2 linked regions of the Kordia antarctica genome follow. The protein of the gene in region 1 interacts with the protein of each later gene in a pairwise test. Links are inferred from orthologs where the notes say so. Each region holds a gene or a part of one and is shown on either strand. Other genes may lie near its edges. The genes, in order: IMCC3317_RS06485 and rlmB.

Region 1 (7,031 bases):
AGTTCATGGAAGAGAACGTTCTTCTTTCTTTATTTCTCCAGGTAACGATTTAAAAATGTCCTTAGACACTAAAAAATTTGATGAAACTCTTGTATACGAAGGAACAGGAGCTATAAACAACAACTACTTAGCTTCAAAATATTTAGCCAATGAAAACTTAAATCCTCAAGAGGTATACGCATTAGAAGAAGCCGAATTTTTAAAAATAATTGAAGAAAAAAAAACTGATGCGGAAACAAAGTTAAAAGAATCTAAAGATTTAGATGAAGATTTTATAGTCTTAGAAAAAAAAGCAATCAACTATGAATATTTAGCCAATCTTTCAAGATATCCATCTTACCATGCGCACTACGCAAAAAAACCAGCATACAAGGCTTCGGAAAACTTGTTAAAGCCTTTGGATGAATTCGATTATGATAATGCGGAAGACTTTCGCAATTATGATTCTTATCAAAATATTGTGCTAGATTACTTCATGGAAAAAGTGATCACCGACTCAATAACAATAGAAACTTTAGCGACAATAAAAGGGCTTAAATCTCAGAATATTAAAAATGATTTAGCTGCTCAATTATCATATGGAATTTCATCATCTAACGAGAATTCTGAAAAATTATATAATACTATTCAAGAAATTTCTACGGAAAAAAAATTGAAAGAGGAAGTTACTAAAAAGTATAATAAAATTAAAGCATTAATAGCGGGAACAGATTCTCCAAAATTTAATTATGAAAATCACAAAGGTGGAAAAACATCATTAGAAAATTTAAAAGGAAAATATGTATATATTGATGTTTGGGCAACTTGGTGCGGACCTTGTATAGCGGAAATTCCTTCTTTGAAAAAAATAGAAGCCGATTATCATAATAAGAAAATTGAATTTGTTTCTATTTCCATAGATACGCCAAAAGCATATGAAACATGGAAAAAAATGGTTGCTGATAAAAGCTTAGGCGGAATTCAATTGATTGCGGATGATGCTAGAAATGAATCGAGTTTTATAAACGCGTATGCGATAGAAACCATTCCAAGATTTATCTTAATCAATCCAGAAGGAAAAATTGTAAATGCTGATGCACCAAGACCATCTAGTCCTAAATTAATAGAACTATTCAATGAGTTGAAAATTTAACTTTCACTCAAAATAACAACATAAATAAATCGCCTTGAATTTCTATATTCAAGGCGATTTATTTTTACCGCTTTCTACGAACTTGAGTTGCCTTTCTCTTTTTTGGTTCTTCTTTTGGCGCTTCTGCTTCTTTTGGTTCTTCTGGCTTTTTGAACAAATCTAAATACGCATCGCCAATATGTTCCACAATATCACTTGCTATCAATGCTTGATATCCCAATCCTGTTAAAGCAATATCGCCCGCTTTTCCATGTAAATACACACCCAAAATAGCCGCCGTAACCGAATCATATCCTTGCGAAATCAATCCTGTGAGCATTCCTGTCAATACATCGCCACTTCCTGCAGTTGCCATTCCTGGATTTCCTGTATTGTTAATATACAGTTTATCGGCATAACAAGTAATCGTATGCGCGCCTTTAATAATAACAACTACGTTATACTTTTTTGAAAACGCTTTTGTCTTTTCAAGCTTATCAAAATCGTCTGTCCACTTGCCTATCAATCGCTCCAATTCTTTTGGATGCGGCGTCAAAATAGAACCTTTCGAAACCGATTTTAACAATGTCTTATTTACTGCCAATATATTCAAAGCATCTGCATCAATAACCAAAGGTGCTTTATTCGTTTTCAAAAACGCTTTCAATGCTTTTACAGTTGCAGCGTCAGTTCCTAAACCAATACCAATTCCGATAGCTTTTGGTTCAATATCGTACTGAATTTTTGTAATATTCTTTTCGTCTTCATCACAAATCACCATCGCTTCTGGCAATGAAGTCTGTAAAATTATATACCCACATTTAGGAATATACGCGGTAATTAATCCTGTTCCAACACGTAAACACGCCGAACTAGCCAAAGTTACAGCGCCTATTTTCCCGTAACTTCCGCCAACAATCAAGCTGTGTCCGTAGATTCCTTTATGCGCATATTTCTCTCTAGGAACGTACAATGGTAAAATTTCAAGCTTGTCAATCAACTCAACTTCTGTCTCTATTGATTGTAAATATTCCTGATCAAATCCAAAATTTAATGCTTCCCATTGTTGCATATAAATGCCTGTTTCTGGCAAAAAGAAACTCAATTTTGGCGCTTGTCCCGTTAAGGTAAAATTACTTTCAATAACTGCTTCTTTATCTTCTGGCGCATGATTTGGATACAAACCAGAAGGAACATCTATCGAAACTGTATACGCATCTGAAGCATTAATATATTTAATTAAATTTTTAACCCAATCCGAAGTTTCACGATTCAATCCAATTCCAAAAATGGCGTCTACAATAATATCCTCTTTATTCATTTCAGGAAATTCCTCGCCCGAACTCAACAATCTTGGCCAAACTTTAAACTCTTTAATTCGATCATAATTAATTAAAAAATCTTTTGTTCGCTTATCGCTGAAATTTACAACGTACGTGTGCACATTATAACCATGTTGCAACAATTGGCGACCTAACACCAAACCGGAACCGCCATTATTTCCAATTCCGCAATAAATATGAATCGGAACTTGCGCACCTTGCATGCGCGTATGAAACCAATTAAAAATTTGAATTCCTGCAAATTCCATTAATTCATTGGACGAAATTTTATTTTTTTCAATCGTAGTATTGATCGCTTGGTAGATTTGATCTGCTGAATATATCTTCATGTGTTAAATTTTATAATTGTATAGCATTACACTTTTGATGAAATATCTTGCAATTTGCTATACTTTTTTAGTGCTTTTTTAAAAAAAAGGTGTTTTCACTACACATCCGTGAAAAATAAACATATAATTTGTTTATGCTTATAAAAGTAATACTTTTGAACAACATCATACAATAAAATATGCGTTTAGTAGCAAACAATATCACATTCATTAATTGCTTCACAGTTTCTTCTACAACTGTGACAAGTACTATTAAAACCCCTTTTGGGGTCTAGCTATTCATAACCGTTCGGTGTTTATTCCCATTAAATATATCTTATAAAACCTTCTTAAAAAACTGACGATAACCATACAAAAAAATACTCATGAACGTACTCAAATTTGGTGGCACCTCTGTCGCCAATGCACAAAATATAAGCTTAGTAATTAATATCATTACAAAAGCATCACAAAATGAAAAAATAGTCGTGGTAGTTTCTGCATTTGGAAACACTACGAATATGCTTCTAAAAACTGCCGAACTCGCCGCAGTAAAAGATGAATACTACAAATCACTCTTGCAAGAAATTGAAAACAGACACATGCAAGTAGTAAAAGATTTAATTCCTGTTACGGAACAAAGCGCGGTTATCAGTCACACAAAACGTTTATTAAACTATCTAGAAACGTTATATGAAGGTTGTTTTTTGCTGCGCGAATTAACTCCGAAAACATTAGCAACCATTGCAAGTTTTGGCGAATTATTATCTTCCTATATCATTTCGGAAGTCATGAAAATTCAGAAACTTGATTGTATATATAAAGATAGTCGAGAATTAATTATTACCTCAGAAAGCTACGAAAATGCGCAAGTTGAGATGAAACTGACAAAAAAAAATTGTCAATCATTTTTTGAAAAGAATGAAAAGCAAATTGTCATCTTACCCGGATTTATCGCTGCGACAGAAAATGGAGAAACCACAACATTAGGAAGAGGCGGATCTGATTATACAGCCGCAATTATTGCAGCAGCAGTAAATGCCAGAGAATTACAGATTTGGACAGATGTTAGCGGAATGTACACCGCAAATCCGCGAATTGTAAAACAAGCAACGCCAATTCCGCACATCTCATATCAAGAAGCAATGGAACTATCGCACTTTGGTGCAAAAGTGATTTATCCGCCAACGATTCAACCTGTATTGCGGAAAAAAATTCCAATTCTAATAAAAAATACATTTGATCCTGAACAAGAAGGAACTCGTATCACAAAAAATCCAAACGGAAAACAACAAGCCGTAAAAGGAATTAGTTACATTGAAAATATTTCATTACTAACATTGGAAGGAAGTGGAATGATCGGAATTCCTGGGTTTTCAAAACGATTATTTGAAACCTTATTAGCACAAAAAATAAACATCGTTCTCATTACGCAAGCTTCTTCTGAACATTCAATTTGTATAGGAATCAATGACAAAGAAGCGTCTAGAGCCAAAATTGCACTTGATGAAACATTTACCTACGAAATTGCTTCTGGAAAAGTAGATCCAATTCTCGTGGAACAACAATTAGCAATTATCGCATTAGTTGGTGAAAACATGAAAAATCATCAAGGGTTAAGTGGTAAAATGTTTAGCATGCTTGGAAAAAATAATGTAAATATTAGAGCAATTGCACAAGGCGCATCTGAGAAAAACATTTCAGCAGTTATTAATAGTGAAGATGCAAAAAAAGCATTGAATGCATTGCATGAAGAATTCTTTGAAGAAAAAATAAAACAACTCAACTTATTTGTAACTGGTGTTGGAAATGTGGGCGAACGCTTCTTGGCACAGCTCAAAAAACAAAGCGAATTTCTTCTTAAACAATTAAAACTAAACATCAGAGTTGTGGGAATCTCTAATTCGAGAACCATGTATTTTGAAGAAGAAGGTATTGATTTAGACAAATGGAAAGACAACCTAGCAAATGGTAGCAAAGCAAGTTTGGACGAATTTCACACAACTACCAAATCGTTGAATCTTCGTAACAGTATCTTTATTGACATCTCAGCAAGTCATAAAGTGTCTAACGTTTACGAACACTATTTACGTAACAATATTGCAGTTGTGACCTGTAACAAAATTGCATGTGCTTCTGAATATGAAAACTATAAAAACTTAAAGCGAATTTCAAGAAAATACAATGCGCCGTTATTATTTGAAACAAACGTTGGCGCAGGATTGCCAATTATTGATACGCTAAAAAACCTAATCGCTTCTGGCGATAGAGTTCACAAAATACAAGCAGTACTTTCTGGTAGTTTAAACTTTGTCTTTAACAATTTCAGCAATGAAAATACATTTCATGATATTGTATCACAAGCACAGAAAGAAGGTTATACGGAACCTGATCCGAAGATTGATTTAAGCGGAATTGATGTCGCACGTAAAATCCTGATTTTAGCACGCGAAAGCGGTTATGTGATGGAATTGGACGAAATTGAAAACGATTCATTTCTTCCGAAAGAAACACTCGAAACAGAAAACAATGAAGGTTTCTATGCTTCATTAACGAAATATGAAGATCATTTTCAGAAAATTTTCAAAGAAGCAAACGATAAAAACTGTCGTTTAAAATATGTTGCTACTTTTGAAGATGGAAAAGCAACAGTTGGTTTGCAACACATTCCTTCCGATCATCCTTTTTACAATTTAGAAGGAAGTGATAATATAGTATTATTTTTCACGGATCGCTACGTATTGCAACCTTTGCAAATAAAAGGCGCAGGCGCAGGAACAGAAGTGACTGCTTCAGGGATTTTTGCAGATGTAATTCGTGTTGGGAAGTTCTAGAAATTATAAATTTTTGAATGTTAAATTTTAAATGTATGCAAACGTCACTTCGAGTATTATTGAGATCAAAATATATTTTGATAGAAAATACCTAGCGAAGCTATCTGAAAGAATTTTGTATCGAGAAGTACCTTGAAACTCAAAATGAAAAATGTGTCACATCAAGCGCAGTCGAGATGCTAAATTTTAAATGTAAAAGTATTAGCTACTTGTGGGAAGCTGAATCAAGTTCAGCTTGACGTTAGCTTGTTACAAAATAAAAAATTATTGAATTATTGAATAGTTTAATCTTTCAATCAAACAAAAATGAACGAAATAAAAATATTCGCGCCAGCAACCATTGCAAATGTCTCTTGCGGATTCGATGTGCTCGGACTTTGTTTGGACAACGTTGGTGACGAAATGGTCATTCGGAAAACTGCTGAAAAAGGCATTCGAATTTCGAAACTTGTCGGGCAAGATTTACCTTTGGAAACCGAGAAAAATGTTGCAGGTGTTGCAGGTTTGGCAATGTTGGAAAAACTAAATCTAAATCACGGTTTTGAAATCGAAATCTATAAAAATATAAAAGCAGGAAGCGGAATTGGAAGCAGCGCAGCAAGTTCGGCAGGAACTGTATTTGCAATGAATGAATTGCTCGGGAAACCGTTTACACTAAAAGAATTAGTGCCTTTTGCGATGCAAGGGGAAAAACTCGCTAGTGGAACTGCACACGCGGATAATGTGGCTCCTGCCCTTTTGGGCGGATTTACCTTAGTGCGAAGTTATGAACCGTTGGATTTAATCAAAATTCCAACGCCAAGCGAATTGTACGCAACGGTAATTCATCCGCAAATAGAAGTCAAAACGTCGGATTCGCGTTCGGTATTGAAACAAAATATTTCTATGAAAAAGTCTATTATCCAAATTGGAAACTTAGGCGGATTGATTAGCGGTTTACACACTTCCGATTATGATTTAATTAGCAGATCATTACATGACGAAATTGTAGAACCATTACGCGCAATCTTAATTCCTGGATTCAAAAAAGTGAAAGAAAACGCAATTGCTTGTGGCGCATTAGGTGCTGGAATTTCAGGTTCTGGACCTTCTATTTTCGCGCTTAGCAAAGGAAAAGAAATGGCAGAAAAAGTTGCTAAAATAATGAGTAAAACCTATAAAAATATTAATATTGACTTTGACATTCATGTTTCGAAAATTAATGTGGAAGGTTGTCGGATCTTAAATTAATTTTAAATGCTAAATTTTAAATTTTAAAGTGTTAGCTACTTGTGAGAAGCTGAATCAAGTTCAGCTTGACGGAAACTTATTATAAACTAAAATTATTGAATCATTCAATTTTTTAATTATTGAATCAAAAAAACATCAAGAAATTCCAAATAGTTCTCGATACACCAAATTAAAAATTTGGCACTCGAACTGACAATTGAAATTA
Region 2 (12,207 bases), 690 kb from region 1 along the record:
TTATTTAAACGAAGTTGGTTTGCAAGTATTTGCAATTGGACGTTCACGAAGACCACAACTTGCGGTAACGGCGTTTTATTACAGACGATTATTTAGCTTTTTAAGCGGAAAAGTAACGTATACAGTTGACGGATTTTCCAAAACAAATGTTGGTGTCGGTTTGTCATCGCACGTTGGAAACATGAATTTTTATATCATGGCAGACAATCTTTTTGAATATCAAAACATTGCAAAAGCACAATATGCTTCTGTACAACTTGGATTTAATTACATTTTTCCGATGGAGAAAAAGTAGTGAATTCCAATAAAATCCTTAATTTGGAAGCCTAATAGAAAAAATATAAAAATATGAAACGTTTTTTAGTGAGTGTTGTTTTTCTTTTGATCACGTTTTCTTGTTTTTCACAAGATTTGAATAGTTATAAATATGTAGTAGTTCCTTATAAATTCGACTTTTTAAAAGATCATGATAAGTATCGTGTGAATACGTTGGTGCGTCATTCATTCAAAAAAGAAGGTTTCGAAGTTTTATATGATAGCGAAGAGTTTCCGAAAGATTTGGTAGACGACAGATGTTTAGCATTGTATATGGACATAAATAACGATTCGGGTATTTTTACGACTAAAATGTCCATCGTTTTTCGCGATTGTTCCAATCAAGTTGTGATGGAAACTGCACAAGGGCGCTCCAGAATAAAAGCTTACGAAAAAGCGTATAGTCAAGCATTCAGAAGAGCTTTTGCAGAAATTGAAGCTAAAAATTATAGTTATAAACCAATAAAAAAAACAATTAAAGAAACGCCAAAAGTGGTTGTAGAAACACCAATTGAAGTTGTTGAAAACGTAGAAATTACAGTAGTAGAAGAAAAAACTCCTATTGATAAAACTGTTGTCCAAAATGGAGCTGTAAAAACGGTGACAGAAACTACGGAAGCTGTTTTATACGCACAACCGATTAAAAACGGATATCAATTGGTAGATAGTACGCCAAAAGTTATCATGATTTTACTAAAATCAGGTGCTCCAAATGTATATATCGTAAAAGGACAAGATGCTTCTGTGTATAAAGAAAACGGAAAATGGATCTTGTCAAAAGTGACAAGTGAAGGAAATGTTGTGTCTGTTTTGAATATTAAGTTTTGATTTTAGACGCGCTTCGCTTTTGGAAACGGCTACGCCTTTAGTATCGCTTTGCTCTTAGATTGTTGGTATTTTGGCATGTGAATTATTTACTCAATGGAATAAACTTATAAATCTTTCAACTTTTAAACTGAATTTCACATTGCTACATTAAACTTTGGAAGTTCCCTTTCGCTATCGCTTCAGGTCGCGCTATTCGTTGCAAGTCCTCGCTCGCAAACTCGCTGTGGGCTTTTCACTGCTATCGCTAACTCACCATGATGTGCGATTGTAGGTTTTTGCATTTTGATAGCTTCGCTAGGTATTTTCAATCAAAATATATTTTGATTTCAATAATGCTCAATGTGACATTCGTTTGTTTGTTTGTGTTTACACTGAGTTGAGTCGAAGTGTTGATTCGTCAATTTGTTTTTTGTCAGTTCGTTTATTTGAAAATAATGAGTTATTTAATCTTTTCAATTCCCAAAGCCGTCAGTTCGAGTGATTTTTACATTGCGCGTAGCAGAAATGAAAAAATTGTATCGAGAACAGCTTCGGAAATTAAAGTACTTCTCGATACAAAATTTCTACGAAATTCCACTCGAAGTGACGTTGGTGTTTTAATTTTCCCTAATCCCTAATCCCTAATCCCTAATCCCTAATAACCATACTTGTCTTTCCAGCGATTTTTAAGGAAATCGCGCAGATTTTTTTCTCTAGCATTACTTCCTGGATCGTATATTTTTGTACTAGAAATTTCATCAGGTAGAAATTCTTGCGCTACAAAGTTATTATTGTAATCGTGTGAGTATTTGTAATCTTCGCCATAACCTAAATCTTTCATTAGTTTTGTTGGCGCATTTCGTAAGTGTAGCGGAATTGGTAAATCGCCAGTTTCTTTGACAATTGCTTGCGCTTTTTTGATTGCCATATACGAAGCGTTACTTTTAGCAGAAGTTGCCAAATAAACCGCACACTGACTTAGAATTATACGCGCTTCAGGATAACCAATAATGGAAACTGCCTGAAATGTATTGGTTGCAATCACTAACGCTGTCGGATTTGCAATTCCGATGTCTTCACTTGCTGAAATCAACATTCTGCGTGCAATAAATTTTACATCTTCGCCGCCTTCAATCATTCTGGCAAGCCAATAAACTGCACCATTTGGATCGCTTCCACGAATTGATTTTATGAATGCTGAAATAATATCGTAATGTTGTTCTCCAGTTTTGTCATATAAAACCGTGTTTTTCTGTACACGACTTAATACTAATTCGTTTGTGATAACGATTTTGTCTTTTCCTTCCGAATTGATTAGTAATTCAAAAATATTTAACAATTTTCGAGCATCGCCGCCAGAAAGTCTTAATAAAGCTTCTGTTTCTTTGAGCGTAATTTGCTTATGCGCAAGTTGTGTATCTTCTTTGATGGCACGTTTTAGTAGTTTCACTAAATCATCTTTCCCGAAAGGGTTTAATACATATACTTGACAACGCGATAGTAATGCAGGAATGACTTCAAAGCTTGGATTTTCTGTGGTAGCACCAATTAAAGTTACCCAACCTTTTTCCACAGCACCAAGTAAAGAATCTTGTTGCGATTTGCTAAAACGATGAATTTCATCAATAAAAAGAATTGGGTTTTTAGTCGTAAACAACCCATTTTCTTGTTTTGCACGTAGAATGATTTCTCGTACGTCTTTTACACCAGAACTTATCGCGCTAAGCGAATAAAAAGGACGCTTTGACGTAGTTGCAATAATATTAGCCAACGTTGTTTTTCCTGTTCCTGGTGGTCCCCAAAGTAGGAGTGAAGGAATTAATCCTTTTTCTATTTGTCGGGTAAGTACACCAGTTTCTCCAACAAGATGTTCTTGACTGATATAGTCTTCTAATGTTTTCGGACGAATGCGTTCCGCTAATGGTTCATTCATTAGGCAAAAATAAGGCATTTGTCCAAATTATGCATTAGAAGTTTCTATAAGGTGTTGCAACTACAAATTTTACTATTTTTTTGGTGGAATCTGTAGTTGCATATATTTTTACATTAGGTTATAATTTCTAAGATTTTTTTCCTGCAGATACTTTTGCAGCATGTCTTATAGCACATGTTATATCTCTTCCATTTTTATCAAAAATGCGTCCACAATTTCCACCAGCTATAAGACCAGCAGCATCTACAAATATTCTTCCAACAGCTCGTCCAAAGTCTTCAAATAAGTTTTTTTGGAGCATTCCTATTTTATTTCCTTGCCTGTTATTATTTGAATTCATGTGTAGTAAGCGGTAATTCCAAGGATGTGAGCTATCGAGTGTGGCATTTATCCAATAACTATAACTATTTTTAGCAATACTACACGCTCCTAACATGTTGGCTGCATAATTCCCTGTTCCTGCAGTTTGGTCATATATTACTGGATAGTTAGCAATGATAAAGTTTTCAAATGCTTCAATTTCGGCAGTGAATTCTGCCACGCTTTTGTATGTACTATTTTCAATAGAGATTGCATTGTCAAAAATAGTAAATAGCATATCTGTCAATGGTGCATCTTCAGGTTTAATATAATTCATGTTTACGAGCACATTGGAAGCGTTGTTCAGATCGTCATACATTCCTTCAAGCATTGTCAATTCTGTTTCGTGAGTTTGCCAATCAGTGCAATTGCAAGTTGAGTTATCAAAATAAGCGTCGCTATAGGTATCACCAAAATAGAAAATGTCTTGCAAGGATGCAGTATTAAAATTAGGCATCGTAGCAATGTGATCCATCGCAAGATTGTGAGATATTCCGTAACCGTCAAAATCACTTATGGATTTTAGATTCGTTTCTTGAGAGGTTGTCTCGCTTGTGTTTTCTTCTAAATTACAAGAAAAAATGATAAGCATTAGTAATGTTAGAATGGTTGATTTTTTTTTCATAATAGTTGTTATTTAGTTGATTGTCAGATAATTTACGATTTAAAAATGTATTTTTAATACGTGAACACCGTATTTTTTTAGAGGAAAAACCCTGATTAAATAACTGTTTTTTCTAGGTGACAATTTTTCATGCGAACTAATTTTGGCTGATTTTTTGACTACTTGATGTAAAATTATTTATGAATTCTAATCAACAACCTTTTGTATTTACGCCACAAGTCGTACTACTACCATTTTTGTTTATACTATTAATTTGGTTAGTATATTGGTCTGAAATACGTTTTGGATTCCGTTTTAATGAATATGGCGTGTATCCAAGAACATTGAAAGGATTGCGAGGAATTTTACTGAGTCCGTTTATTCATGGAAGCTTGAAACATCTTTGGAATAATACAATTCCGCTATTTTTGCTGAGTGCAGCAATTATTTATTTTTATAGATCGCAACGTTGGATGATCTTTTTGATTGGATTGTTTGGCTCAGGATTGATCACGTGGATTATTGGGCGAGAAGCAAATCATATTGGCGCAAGTGGATTTATTTATGTGTTGATGAGTTTTATCTTTTTTAAAGGAGTTATAACGAAGTATTACAGATTCGTCGCGGTATCGCTGATTATTATGTTTTTATATGGAGGAATGTTGTGGTATTTGTTTCCTATAGAACCACATATTTCTTGGGAAGGTCACTTAGGTGGATTTACCACTGGGTTTTTATTAGCTGTTTTTCTTCCCGTAGTATATGCAAAAGATACGTACGAGTGGGAAAAAGAGGAGTTTGTCCCAGAAAATGATCCTTTTATGAAACATTTTGATGCGGACGGAAATTTTATTGAAACGTTGCCTGATGAAGTAGAAGAAATACCGCAAGCGCTGCCACAGATAAAAGTAAATTATATCTATGTTGATACTTCTAAAATTAATGAAGAAGAGTAGTTAGGCTAAACGTTGTCGTATAATTTCATATAAAAATGCGCCACATGCAACCGAAACATTTAGAGAAGCAATTTCTCCTAGTATTGGTAATTTTGCATGATGATCTACAATTTTTAAGATTGAAGACGAAACACCTTTTCCTTCAGAACCCATTACAATAGCAACTGGCACGGTGAAATCTACATCGTACAATGTGTTTTCGGTTTTTTCAGTTGCAGCAATAATTTGTATGCCTGAACTTTGTAAATGATAGATAGCATCTTTGATGTGATCAACTTTACAGATTGGCATTTTGAAGATAGCACCAGCCGAAGTTTTTACGGAGTCTGCATTTACAGGTGCGCCACCTTTTTTCTGAATGATGATTCCATCGACTCCAGTACATTCTGCTGTACGGATAATGGCTCCAAAATTACGAACATCACTTAGTTGATCTAAGATTAGAAACTTAGGAATTCTTCCAGATTCTATGACACTTATAACTAATGTATCAAGATCATGAAATTCTATGGGAGAAACTAATGCAACAACACCTTGATGATTTTTTTTGGTAAGTCTATTTAGTTTTTCTGGTGGAACAAACGAAGTACTGATTGCGTTTGTACGCAATAGTTGGTCTAATTCATTGAATAAGTCGCCTCTAAGCCCTTTTTGAATAAAAACCTTATCAATTGTGCTTCCTGAATTGATTGCCTCTATAATGGCTCTTATACCAAATATTTGTGTGTTATTGTCTTGCATGGGACAAAGATAAAATAAAAAACCACCCAATTGGGTGGTTTTTTGAATGTATTATGTTGTTATTTTTACATTGGTGTGTAAACAGAAACTCCGTTTTCTCCGTATCCTTCGCAGAACCAAGAAGTAGTCATAACTCCAGTAGCAACATTTACTTCGTTAACTCCTCCATTTAATGGAATAACAGCTCCCCAAGGGTCACTTTGGTTTTCCCATTGAATTTTGTTACAAGAGTTGCTGAATGTAAAGTCAAAACTAGTTGGACCAGTTCCGTAAGCAGCACCGTAAGGACCACCATTGTAAAGACCTCCTGAGAAATCTTGTACAAAGAAAGTTCCATCTCCATTATCAACAATCGCCATAACTTCTGTGTTAGGGTTAAAGTTTGGAAGGAAATCATGGTATCCGTAATTAGTAGTAACACTGTACATTCCACCTAAGTCTAATGTAAGATCACATACTAAGTTTACTCTGTGACGTACTGTCGAAGATCCGTCTGATAATCCAACAGAAACTCCTCTTGTTGCTGATTGTAACACGATATCAAAAGAGATATCAGAAGATACTAAAGCAGTAGCAGCAGTTGGTGTAAGATTTAAGTTAATCAAAGCAGTATTCGTATTAGCAGCAAAGGTTACAGCACCACTAACAGAAATTGCGTTACTTGATACACCTACTACATCTTCGATAGCGTAAGTTACATTTACTGCAGTTAAGTTAATAGGAGCAGTAAAGTTTACAGGAACAGTAATTAACGTCAAAGAGTTATCTACAGAACTTGTAGTTACTTCCGTTGGGAATTCTATCCATCCTGATTCAGGATCTGATTGAAATCTATTACCATCATCACTTACACAGCTATATGTAAATACTAATACCAAAGGTAAGATGAATAATTTTATAATTTTTTTCATAACAAAGTTATTATATTTTAGTTAATGTATACGTAGTTGTAGCTACAGAACCACATATTTCGTCGATGTCTTCATCGAAAATAAATGTAATTGATGTATCATCTCCAACAGTATATGATCCTAGTGATGTTGCAGGTCCGAATGCGATAGATCCACCACATCCAACTCCTGAAACTTGTCCGTCAAGAAGCCCTTTAGATGTAGTTGTACCACATACAAAGCTAAAAGAGAAATCAACTGGTGGATTAGAAAACCCAAAACTTGGGTAACATTTCACATTGAAGGTTCTTTCAGTTGATGCAGTTCCACCAACTAATTCAACATTTATTGCTGTTCCTAATGCTGGAGCAAATCCAGCAGCAGCGATACCACCTGATACGAAATCTAAAGTATACATACCAGTAGCGAAAGTTGCGTCAATAGGGCAAATTTCTACTAATGATAGTGTATGAATTTGGGTACTTCCAATTCCTCCGTCTACTGAATCAATTTTTAATGATAAAGTTTCACCTGAAGTTGTCAATCCGTCATCCATACCCATAACAGTTAAAGTTCCAAAGAACTCGTTAGCAGGAATCGTAACAGTAGTAGGAAATGAATACATTCCACTTGTAGCAGTTGTATTATCAGCGTCAACAGAAACATTTACTGTTCTTGCTGATGAAGATGTAGTACTTACACCTACAGATACATCTATTGTGTTGGTACTATTGATCTCAACTTCTAATGTAGAAGATGTTCCATTAAAGTATGCCAAAGTTTGGCTACCATCATATATTGGTGATTGTGTCTCTTCACACGAAGTGAACATAAACAACACACCTATGAAAAGTATTGCGATTTTTTTCATTACTTTCTTTTTTTAGTTTATTAGTACCCTGAATTCTGGGTCATGTTAGGGTTAGCATTAATTTCAGCTTGCGGTATTGGGAAAGTAAATTTCTCAGATGAAACCGGAAGTGAACATGGAATACCACCAACACAATCGTTAGCAGCTCTATCAATACCTTCATTTAAGATATTTCTGTATCTTTTAATATCAACATACCTGAAACCTTCGTAGCATAACTCTAATCTTCTTTCAGCTTTTACATCAGTAATAGCTTCATTTAAAGAAGTGTAAGTCGCTGTTGTTTGAGGTGTGTTAAATCTAGCATTTCTAACAGCATTCACGTCTGCAGCAGCAGCAGCGAAATCTGGAGCAGCTTTTCTAGCATGCGCCTCAGCTCTGATTAAATAGATTTCAGAAAGTCTCATTGCTTTGTAATCATTGATATAATTAGTATCAGCACCAGCTGGATACTTTCCAATAGTTAATTCAGGAGGCGTAGCACCTGGATTACTTGCAGGATCAACATTTACAGTACGACGAACATCTCCAGCAGCAAAAAGTCCAAATAACCCGGTAGACATTTCGATAAAATCACCACCTGTACCTGTAAAAATCCAGTTGAAGGCAATACTACTGTTGTTTCCTTGTACGTTGTCAAATTTGAAGATAACTTCTGTTGTGTCAGTATCTCCGTTAAACATTGCAGCATACTGTGTTTGGTTAGCTAATGAATAGCTAGCAATCAATGTATTTGCATTAGAAATAGCTGTCGTGTAATCTCCACTGTACAATGCTACTCTAGCTCTTAAGAAAGTGATAAAATCACGAGTCGCGAAGTTCTTATCAGTAGAACTTGTTGGCATTAAGCTAGCAGCTAGTGTAAGATCGTTTTCAATTTCAGTTACGATTTCTCCAACAGTTTGTCTTGCAGGAAAATCAGATGTAGATACAGTATTTTGATAGAAAACACCTAAAGAAGCAGAATTTAATAAATCCTCCGAATAGTATGTTAATAAATCATGGTGTAAATACGCTCTGAATGCATAACACTGAGCTAATATATTGTTGTAAGAGCCAGTTTCACCAGATGTTGGTGTAATTACAGAAGCTCCAGCTAATACACGGTTAAAGTTGTTAATCGCGTTGTATCTATCTCCCCAAGTTCCTTGGTCACCATTTTGAGAGTTCAATAATTGGTTCAACAGGTTTAATTGCTGACCTCCATTGTCTTTTCCGATTTTGGTATTATCTGAAAAGATAGAGTTAAATGAGATTAAACTAGCTTGTCCACCTCCACGATTTATACTGTTTATAGCTCCACGTAATCCTGCTTCTAAATCAGAAACACTTTGATAGGCGGTTTCTTCAACCAAACTATCTACTGGAAAACGTTCTAATTGATCGTCACAACTTACTGCGAAGAGTAAGGTGACAATAATTGGTATTAGAAAATATTTTTTCATTTTTTATTTTTTAAAAGTTTAAGTCAAATCCTAAAGAGAAAGTTCTTGGAACTGGATAATCAAAGAAACCAGTATTTTGGTTACTTTCAGGATCAAATCCTCTCCATTTTGTCCATGTTACTAAGTTAGTACCCTGAACATAAACTCTCAATCCAGATAAGATATTTGTTTTTTCTAAGATTTTAGAATCAACTTTGTATGATAATGAAACGTTTCTTAAACGTAAGAATGAAGCATCTTCAAGATATCGATCTCCATCAACTGCACGTAAACCTCCAAACGATAATGCTGGAATGTCAGTTACTTGTCCTGGAGTAGTCCATGCATTTAAGATACTAGTTGACTGGTTAGCAAATCCTGCTAATCCTACATCTTCTACAATCGCTAATGAACTATTTTGTCTATATCTGTCTGCTGAAAATGAGAATAACGAACTTAGTGTAAATCCTTTATAAGTGATGTCAGCTCCGAAACCTCCAGTATATGATGGATCGAAATTTTTATCTAAGTAAACTGCATCATCAGGACTGTAAACATTCGTAATGTTACCGTCTACATCAAAGTAAAGAGGTTGTCCGTTTGAAGGATCAACTCCTGCCCATCTAGTTAAGAACCATGTGTTAGCTGCACGTCCTTCAGCAACACGTAGCGTGTTACCTGTGAATCCACCTGGTAATCTTTCAACTTCATTTTTGTTGTAGTTACCATTTGCATGAACTCTAACAGCCCAAGGATTATTTTCTGATTTTCTTAATACATCATAAGAAATTTGTAAATCAAAACCTGTGTTACTCATGTCAGCAACGTTTGCAGTAACTTGGTTGTATCCAGTTCCAGCAACAGATAATAATTTTTGAGAGAATAAATCTTTCGTTAAATTTCTATAGAAATCAAATTCTCCAGATAATCTATTGTTCCATAACCCAAAGCTTAAACCAACGTTTAATTGATTTGAAGTTTCCCATTTGATATTTTCATCAACTAGCGTCCCTAAGTTGTATCCTGTACCTAATTGGTAGCTAGGACCAGCATTTACAGTTTGAAGACCTTGGTAACGAGTTCCAACGTTTTGATTACCTACAACTCCGTAACTTGCTCTAAGCTTTAATGTCGTAATAAAATCAACATCACTCATGAAATCTTCGTTATCAATATTCCATCTACCTGCAACCGACCAGAATGTACCTGTTGGGTTTTTAGGGAAACGAGATGTTTGATCTTGTCTGATTGTAGCTGCAAATCCGTACTTTCCATCGTAATCTAAATCTAAAGTTCCGAATACAGAAGCTAAAGCGATTTCAGTTTCAGTAGAACCAACACTTGGTACGTAATTATAAATGTCAGTACCAGATCCGTCAGGATCTTCTGTGGTATTTCCATCAGTGAAACCATTTCCTGAACCTGGCAATGCCGGGTTTAGACCGAAAGCTTGATAATTAGCATTTTGTGTATTAGAGTAGTTGTACTCTCCGTAAACAGTAGCTGTTAAATTTAACTTATCAGTAATATCATTTTGATATCTAAGGAAAGCATTTGTAATAAAGTTAGCATCTCTAAAGAAGTTCTCAAACTGAGTACCTTTTTCTTCTGAAGCTTGATTAGGAGAAATTAATCCTCTAAGACTTCCTGGAGCAGTGATGAATAGACTTTCGATATTTGTATAATCAATACCAACAGAACCTCCAATAGTTAAGTTTTTCGCAAAGTTGTAATCTGCTGAAATACTTCCTACTGCTTTAAATTCAGTTTCTTCATCTGTGTTTAATCTTGCTGTGTTCAATGCTAAATAAGCAGTGTTAACAAATCCGTTAGCTCCACTTGCGTTTATTGAACCGTCAGCGTTTAATGCTCCACTTTGTTGAGTACCAATAATGTTAATACTTCCATCAGGATTGTAAGGTGATAAATAAGGCAATCCAATGTAAGGTACAATGAACGGGTTATCTAACTGACCTCCTGTGTTATTACCTCTAGCTGCATCAACAATGAAGTTGTTTACAGAGTAGTTTAACGTTAATGTAGTAGCATAGTTGAATTTCTTACTATCAGAAGTTCCAGTAAAGTTGTTTCTGAAAGAGAAACGCTTTAAATCACTACCTAATGTAATACCTTCTTGCTTAAAGTACTGAAGTGAAGTATAAGAACTTGTGTTCTCATTACCTGTAGAAATGTTTACTTCGTGAGATAATGTAGTTCCTTGTTGGAAAAAGATATCTGACCAGTTCGTATTTGTTTGTGCAGCAATTGCAGCAATCTGAGTATCTGTTAAAGAATCTCCAAATTGGTTACCTGGTAATAAATTTTTCTGAAAGGTAAGGAACTGACTTGCGTTCATTACTTCAAATCTTGTCTTCGGTTTTACAGCAACACCATAAAGCGTTCTGTATTGAATGTTAACTCCAGAACCTTTTTTACCTTTTTTAGTAGTTACAATAACTACACCACCAGCACCTCTGTTACCATAAATTGCGGTAGCAGCTGCATCTTTCAATACAGATAAAGATTCGATGTCATTTTGGTTTAAACTTCTAAAGTTATCCTGATCTACTGGCACACCATCAATAACGAATAATGGCTCAATATCACCTTGTAGAGAGTTACGACCTCTAATAATAATTGTCGCACTACTTCCTGGTTGTCCTGAACCTGTGTTCACACTAACCCCAGCAGCAGCACCTTGAAGGATCTGATCTAAAGAGTTAATAGGAATTTGTTCAATTGTTGAACCATCTACTGTAGCAATCGCAGACGCTACTTTAGAACTATTTACAGCACCGCCATAAGCGACAATTGTTACAGCCTCTAAAGCTTCACCTGGCTTTAATTGTACATTGATGTTAGCAGATGTAACTTTGATTTCTTGTGTAGAAAATCCTACATAACTATAAACAAGCGTTTGCCCGTTGTTAGCCTTGATAGAATAATTACCGTCAAAATCAGTAGTTTTACCTGTGGTTGTACCTTTAATCAAAACAGTTGCTCCTGGTAACGGTAAACCGGTGTCATCGGTTACTGTTCCTGAGACAGTCTGTTGTTGTGCAAACAGAATCTGCACAAATAACGCTAGAAATAGCGTTAGAATACCACTAAACTTTGTTCTCATTTTTTTAATTTATTTGAATTAGCTATTGCCAAAAATCCTAATTATATGTTAATAATCCAATTTTTTTTTCTTAAAAATCATTTAATAAGTGAAGTTTTTTTTTAAAGCAACGTTTATTTTGAGCTAATAAACATAGGTATACGTTTAGAAATGAGGGGAATGTGTGGTCAAAAAAGCCCTAT

What was found.
Region 2: the proteins of IMCC3317_RS06485 (region 1) and rlmB interact in binary tests that used the Escherichia coli proteins (3 or more experiments, as listed by UniProt). The link is inferred for Kordia antarctica from one-to-one orthologs.

The regions. Positions count from the first base shown.
Region 1 is NZ_CP019288.1:1,604,608-1,611,638, forward strand. The notes cover bases 491-3,372. They hold IMCC3317_RS06485 (NAD(P)H-hydrate dehydratase), read right to left. Parts: upstream 2,784-3,372; coding sequence 1,197-2,783; downstream 491-1,196. Other genes in these bases: IMCC3317_RS06480 (TlpA family protein disulfide reductase), read left to right, coding at 491-1,132; thrA (bifunctional aspartate kinase/homoserine dehydrogenase I), read left to right, coding at 3,149-3,372. Also shown: more of IMCC3317_RS06480, read left to right, coding at 1-490; more of thrA, read left to right, coding at 3,373-5,596; IMCC3317_RS06495 (homoserine kinase), read left to right, coding at 5,903-6,826. UniProt on the Escherichia coli protein: Bifunctional enzyme that catalyzes the epimerization of the S- and R-forms of NAD(P)HX and the dehydration of the S-form of NAD(P)HX at the expense of ADP, which is converted to AMP.
Region 2 is NZ_CP019288.1:2,291,255-2,303,461, reverse strand. Bases 3,847-6,681 are described here. They hold rlmB (23S rRNA (guanosine(2251)-2'-O)-methyltransferase RlmB), read right to left. Parts: upstream 5,717-6,681; coding sequence 4,976-5,716; downstream 3,847-4,975. Other genes in these bases: IMCC3317_RS09235 (hypothetical protein), read right to left, coding at 6,638-6,681; IMCC3317_RS09240 (hypothetical protein), read right to left, coding at 5,782-6,627; IMCC3317_RS09250 (rhomboid family intramembrane serine protease), read left to right, coding at 4,220-4,975; IMCC3317_RS09255 (hypothetical protein), read right to left, coding at 3,847-4,040. In the rest of the region: IMCC3317_RS09270 (DUF5723 family protein), read left to right, coding at 1-295; IMCC3317_RS09265 (hypothetical protein), read left to right, coding at 349-1,143; IMCC3317_RS09260 (replication-associated recombination protein A), read right to left, coding at 1,778-3,055; more of IMCC3317_RS09255, read right to left, coding at 3,183-3,846; more of IMCC3317_RS09235, read right to left, coding at 6,682-7,477; IMCC3317_RS09230 (RagB/SusD family nutrient uptake outer membrane protein), read right to left, coding at 7,498-8,922; IMCC3317_RS09225 (SusC/RagA family TonB-linked outer membrane protein), read right to left, coding at 8,933-12,025. UniProt on the Escherichia coli protein: Specifically methylates the ribose of guanosine 2251 in 23S rRNA.